3 regions of the Pectobacterium hainanensis genome follow, and region 3 is predicted to be linked to each of the others. Evidence: predicted binding sites of a transcription regulator. Region 3 holds the regulator's gene; each other region holds the start of a gene.
What was found. The regulator PhoB, encoded in region 3, activates phosphate uptake and scavenging genes when phosphate is short. The targets are predictions, from matches to a motif close to CTGTCATAAAACTGNCNNAT.

Region 1: the regulator PhoB is predicted to act here: its motif matches at 1,011-1,030, upstream of pstS (phosphate ABC transporter substrate-binding protein PstS).
Region 2: the regulator PhoB is predicted to act here: its motif matches at 1,310-1,329, upstream of pitA (inorganic phosphate transporter PitA).

The regions. Positions count from the first base shown of each region.
Region 1 covers NZ_JBJYIN010000011.1:48,932-51,208, forward strand. Annotated here, with positions in the region: gene ACKPVM_RS12600 (DUF4026 domain-containing protein) at 1-940, shown strand, start outside; gene pstS (phosphate ABC transporter substrate-binding protein PstS) at 1,152-2,192, shown strand.
Region 2 covers NZ_JBJYIN010000010.1:35,736-38,012, forward strand. Annotated here, with positions in the region: gene ACKPVM_RS11775 (BaiN/RdsA family NAD(P)/FAD-dependent oxidoreductase) at 1-1,112, opposite strand, end outside; gene pitA (inorganic phosphate transporter PitA) at 1,401-2,277, shown strand, end outside.
Region 3 covers NZ_JBJYIN010000014.1:74,623-76,899, reverse strand. Annotated here, with positions in the region: gene phoR (phosphate regulon sensor histidine kinase PhoR) at 1-743, opposite strand, end outside; gene phoB (phosphate response regulator transcription factor PhoB) at 771-1,460, opposite strand; gene sbcD (exonuclease subunit SbcD) at 1,806-2,277, shown strand, end outside.

The DNA.
Region 1 (2,277 bases), on a different contig from region 3:
GCCGGAAATTGAATCGCTGTATACCATTCATGCCGTGTACGACACCGAGAACGATCCGCCGACCACATTCTGGTTTCACTCGCACGGTCTGGCGCGATGCGGACTGACGGAAGCGGAATTAGTCATTCCCGAAACACTGAATTCGTATTATGGCATTCCGGATTTATTCAGAAGTTTTGTTAATAATGCCATTCAGAATCAGAAAATTACCTTTAATGAACCGATTCTGTGCGGGCAAACGGACAGCGGCTATGAGTATCTGGTGGCATTACCGTTTGAAGAAGGGTTGCGGCATGTGAATCAATCCACGCCGATTGACCAACTGCGGCCGCTGGAAGAGATGCGTTACGATCTGGAAGGAACGCCGGAAGGCGTGTTTCTGGGCGATCGCGCCGATCGGGATGACGTGCATCAGGCACCTTCCTGTATGTTGTTTCGTACCAACGAAGAAAATCCGGTGCTGCAAACGTTCTTTAAGGGATTTGATGAGCAGAATGCCATCATGTTCTGGCGTACGAACGCGGAAACGGCAGAAATGTCACGTAAAGCACAGTTGCGCTGGCGTTATTTCGTCAACATGTTCAAAAACTATCATGTGAGTGCCGAACCGGCTAAGCCGGGTTTTTTAGCTAAACTACTCAAAAAAGCCCCTAAACCCGTCGAAGTCGAAAGTGAATGGCGCTTTATGGTGAAGTTTGGCATCCCTCATGGCGAAGAGGGAGAAGAACGCGAGCACATGTGGTTTATACCCGAAAACATCCATGATTCGACCGTTACGGGAACATTAATCAATCATCCGTTCTATGTTGAGGATATGCAGGAAGGTGGCGTTTATACTGTTGATGTATCGCGAATAACCGATTGGGCGATTTATTATCAGGGCGATAGCTACAAGCCGGATACGATTTACAAATTGTTGAGTCATAGCCAGACTCACTAACGTTTTTCCTTCACCGGTCAGAATAGGTGTTCTGGCTGGTGATGCCTGAATTTTCCTGCATGCTGCCTCATTGTCATAAAACTGTCACATTGCGTACATTTTACTGTCACTAAATTGTCCTATTTTTCCTCCTGCAAACTACACTCTGATTTGACAACTCTGATTGATAACGGCTCTACGTCGACACGTCGAGTATCCCACAGGAGGGATTATGAAACTGATGCGTACCACTCTTGCCAGTGTTGTTGCGGCAACCTTTTCTCTGATGGCGGTTTCCGCTTTTGCTGCCGCTAACCTCACCGGTGCCGGTGCGACATTCCCTGCGCCTGTTTATGCTAAATGGGCGGATTCCTACCAAAAAGAGACCGGCAATAAAGTTAACTATCAAGGCATTGGATCTTCTGGTGGTGTTAAACAAATTATCGCGAAAACGGTAGATTTCGGTGCCTCCGATGCGCCGTTGGCTGATGACAAATTAGCTCAGGATGGTTTATTCCAGTTCCCGACCGTTATTGGTGGGGTAGTCCTGGCGGTAAACGTTCCGGGCATCAAATCGGGCGATTTAACGCTGGATGGTAAAACGCTGGGTGATATCTACCTGGGCAAAATTAAAAAATGGAACGATCCTGCGATTACCAAGCTGAACCCGAATGCCAAACTGCCGGATCAGGACATTGCCGTTGTCCGTCGTGCTGATGGTTCAGGTACCTCTTTTGTATTCACCAGCTATCTGGCGAAAGTGAACCCAGAGTGGAAAGAAAAGGTTGGCGCTGGTTCTACGGTTAACTGGCCAACCGGTCTGGGTGGTAAAGGTAACGATGGCATCGCGGCGTTCGTGCAGCGTCTGCCTGGTTCAATTGGTTATGTGGAATACGCTTACGCCAAACAGAACAACTTGGCTTACACCAAGATGGTTTCTGCTGATGGAAAAGTGGTTAGCCCGACAGGTGCAAGCTTTAGTAATGCTGCTAAAGAAATCGACTGGAGCAAATCTTTTGCTCAGGACCTGACTAACCAGAAAGGCGCAGATGCATGGCCGATCACCTCAACCACGTTTATCCTGGTTCAGACCAAACAGGAAAAGCCTGAGCAGGGTGCTGAAGTGTTGAAATTCTTCGACTGGGCGTTCAAAAAAGGCGGCGAGCAAGCCACTGCGCTGGACTATGCGACCATCCCGAACGAAGTGGTTGAGCAAATCCGTGCGGCCTGGAAAACTCAGGTAAAAGACAGCAGTGGTAAAGCGCTGTACTAATTACTGTCTCGACCGTCGTGTTGGTAACCGGAGTACGACAACGTTTTAGACTCTGGAAACGCGCAACTGAATAGTAAGTCGTATC
Region 2 (2,277 bases), on a different contig from region 3:
TCGACGACTTCACCGATAAAGTAAAGCCCTGGAACCTTATTGGCTTGCATGGTTTTGGAGGACAACTCGTGTGTGTCTACACCGCCCAGCGTAACTTCCGCAGTCCGATAGCCTTCTGTACCGTTAGGTTGCACCCGCCATTGTTGGATGTTGCTTGTAATCTGCTGCTGTGAAGCGAGGTTCAATTGCTTCAGTGTGACATCTGGCAGTTGCCCCAATGTTTGTAGACATTCAACCAACCTTTTGGGAAGCCACTGTGCCAGCGTGTTTTTCAGGCTCTGATTGGGGTGGGCTATGCGTTCGTCATCCAGTAGCGTGCTCAAATTCCGATCGGGAAGCAAATTGATGGAGACAAATTCACCGGGCTGCCAATAACTGGAGAGTTGCAGTATTGCTGGGCCAGAAAGGCCACGATGCGTAAACAGAATATTCTCGCGGAAGGTCACGCTATTCTCAGCGGTCACCAAAGCAGGAACCGAGACGCCCGATAACGTTTGTAAGTGCTCAAGTAGGGGCTTATGTAATGTAAATGGCACCAGCGCGGCTCGTGTGGGTAAAACATTGAGCCCAAATCTTTGGGCGAGCTGGTAGCCAAATGGCGTCGCCCCCAACCCTGGCATAGACAGTCCTCCGCTGGCAATCACCAGCGATGTACCTTGCACGGTATCACCATTGGCTAATTGCAACGTGAAAGCCTCAGCGACTTTCTCTACCTGTGTGATTTCGCTACGCAAACGTATTGTCACATGGGCGTCTTCGCATTCTTTCACCAGCATATCGACGATCTGTTGGGCTGAATCATCACAAAATAGCTGACCCAGCGTTTTTTCGTGATAGGCGATTTGGTAGCGGCTTACCAGACTGATGAAATCCCACTGGGTATATCGAGCCAGTGCAGATTTGCAGAAATGGGGGTTTTGCGACAAATAAGCCGCAGGCTCGGTATACATATTGGTAAAATTGCAGCGCCCCCCACCGGACATCAAAATTTTGCGTCCGACTTTTTTACCATTATCGAGCAGTAACACACGCAGTCCACGCTGCCCTGCCTGCGCCGCGCAGAATAACCCCGCCGCTCCGGCACCAATAATGACAACGTCGAACTGTTCCACAATATTTTCTCCGATGAAGGCGTGCCCTGATGGCTTAGGGCTTGGTTTTTCCTGCTGATGATTAACCACAGGGCGGTAGATTGTAGTGCCCGGATAACGCGAGTGCTAGCGTAACAATTTGCGTCTTTTAGTAAAAATCTATAATGATTTGATTTTTATTGATTAAATGCTTTTTGCATCATACCTCATCACATACTAAGTCAAAAAAAAGTCATATTTCCCTTTTCCCCACCCCTGCTTGTCGCCGATAATGCGCCGCGTTCATGACCACTAAATGGCCTAACGTTTATGCTACATTTATTTGCCGGACTTGATTACTACACCGGCCTGATGTTGATATTGGCTTTGTTGTTTGTACTGATGTATGAAGCCATTAACGGTTTTCACGACACTGCGAACGCCGTTGCCACTGTTATTTACACCCGCGCTATGCGTGCAGAATTTGCCGTTGTGATGGCGGGTATCTTTAATTTCTTCGGTGTCTTGCTGGGTGGCCTGAGTGTTGCCTACGCCATTGTTCACCTTCTTCCCACGGATTTATTGCTGAATGTCAGTTCGGCGCATGGTCTGGCGATGGTGTTTTCCATGTTGCTGGCCGCCATCATTTGGAATTTGGGGACATGGTATTTTGGTCTTCCTGCTTCCAGTTCCCACACGTTGATTGGTTCCATTATTGGGATCGGCTTAACGAATGCATTACTGACGGATACCTCCGTTGTTGATGCGTTGAACGTGCCGAAAATGATCAGTATTTTCCTGTCGTTGCTGCTCTCGCCGATTGTGGGGATGGTCGTGGCCGGTCTGATGGTGTGGGTGTTGCGTCGATTCTGGAATAACAGTAAAAAACGTAAGCGTGTGCACCTGACGCCTGTCGATCGCGAGAAGCAGGATGGTAAACGTAAACCGCCATTCTGGACGCGTACCGCGCTGATTCTGTCGGCAATTGGGGTGAGTTTCTCTCACGGTGCCAACGACGGTCAGAAAGGTATCGGTTTGATTATGTTGGTGCTGATCGGTGTCGCGCCTGCCGGTTTTATTGTCAACATCAACGCGTCTGGCTATGACATCAGTCGTACCCGCGATGCCGTTGTCAATTTACAGGAATATTATCATCAGCATGGTGAAGCGCTGGCGCATGTCATCGATCTTTCTCCGCCCGTGGTTC
Region 3 (2,277 bases):
TCCTGCATCGTATTCAGTGCTTTGCTGCGTAACGAGCTATCCAGTGACTCATCCTGCATCATCTCCAGATAACCTTGTAATACCGTCAGCGGTGTACGCAACTCATGGCTGACATTGGCGAAAAAATTACGCCTTGCGCCTTCAAGTTGATGCATTTGGGTGATATCACGCACAACCATCAACAATTGACCTTCAGAGTAAGGCATCACGCGAAATTCGACATGATGGCCATTGTTCAATTGCTGCGTTAAAGGCTTGCTGAAATCCTGCTCTTTTAAATAATGAGTAAATTCGGGGTAACGCAGCAGGTTGAGGATATTCTGACCATTATCTTCCGGCCAACGAAAATTCAGTAAGTGCTGTGCCAGATGATTACACCAAAAGATCGTGCCCTCTTCAGTAGTGATGACAACCGCATCCGGCAGCGATTCTGCGCCACTACGAAACCGTTTGATCAAGAGCGCCAATTCGCGTCGACGTCGACGATTACGCAACTGCATCTGGTATAAACCGTAAAACAAAGGTTCCCAACTCCACCGGCCAGGTGGCGGCGTCATACTCCGGTCAACCCAAAGCCAATAGGAGAGCTTGAGCTGATTGTAAAAATTCCAGCCCAACACGGCCAAAACAGCCGTTAATAAAAACCAGGATAAATAACCGAAAATCAGCCCCAGTAAAAAAGCGGGCAGGCAAAAAAAAACCAGCTCCAATGCCAGCCTTTTCCATGATAGACGTTCTAGCACGTTAATGTTTCTCCGTTACGGCTACCTTTAGTAACGCGTTGAAAAACGGTATCCCGTTCCCCGAACGGTCTGTACCATTTTCTCATGACCACTAGTCTCTAGCGCTTTGCGCAACCGACGGATATGAACATCAACGGTACGATCTTCTACATAAACGTTAGTGCCCCAAACGTGATTCAGCAACTGTTCCCGGCTATAAACCCGCTCCGGATGTGTCATAAAGAAGTGCAACAACTTAAACTCGGTTGGCCCCATATCCAATGCGTGATCTTCCGTCGTTACGCGATGAGAAGTAGGATCAAGGCTCAACCCTCTCATTTCAATCACTTCCTCCACCGCCATCGGCGAAATACGGCGCATCACGGCTTTGATCCGAGCCACTAGCTCTTTAGGAGAAAAAGGCTTGGTAATGTAATCATCGGCCCCAACTTCAAGCCCTCGCACCCGGTCTTCCTCTTCACCGCGCGCGGTCAGCATCATCACGGGAATATCACGAGTCAGCGCTTCGCGCTTCATATGCTTGATAAATTGCAATCCGGAACCACCGGGCAACATCCAGTCCAGTAATACCAATTCAGGAAAAGGCTCTGAGAGCAACCTGATCGCACAGTCATAATCTTCAGCTTCAACTGGCTGATAGCCGTTCTGTTCCAAAACAAAGCAGACCATCTCACGAATCGGCGCTTCATCTTCTACGACCAAAATGCGTCTTGCCATGGTTAATCCTGTCGTTAGTCATCGTCGCTATTAGCATACGCCGAGCATTATGCGTCAGTTTTATGACACTTTTATGAAAAAATCGCCGGGAGCGATTTTCAGTGTTACGGAGTAACAACCCGCAGGACGAGCCCCATGGACGGAGCGATTTTCAATGTTACGGAGTAACAACCCGCAGGGCGAGCCCCACGGACGGGGCTATTTTCATCGTTACGGAGTAACAACAGGACTGAAATAGAATTCAAATTTCGAGCCGCTTTCCAAAAAAAAGTTTTCGCAACGACAGCCGTGACGATGACTGTTTATAATCGCCAATATGGCAATAGCAACCGTTCAGAGCGTTTCATGCGTATTATTCATACCGCCGACTGGCATTTAGGGCAGCATTTTTATACAAAAAGCCGTGCGGCCGAGCATCAGGCTTTCCTGAACTGGCTTATGACACAAGTCGAGCAGCATCAGGTGGATGCAGTAATAGTAGCAGGAGATATCTTTGATAACGGCACTCCCTCCAGCTATGCCAGAGAAATGTATTACCACTTTGTGGTTCAACTACAGCAAACAGACTGTCAGCTCGTTATTTTGGGGGGCAATCACGATTCGGTCGCGACCTTGAATGAATCGCGGGGTTTGTTAGCCTGTCTGAATACCCACGTGATCGCCAGTACAGACGGCGATCTCAATAAACAGCTTATTGTGCTCAAAAACCGTCAGCACCAACCCGGTGCCATACTCTGTGCGATTCCTTTTCTGCGCCCACGAGACCTGATGACCAGTCAGGCTGGGCAATCCGGCGAGGAAAAACAGCAAACATTAC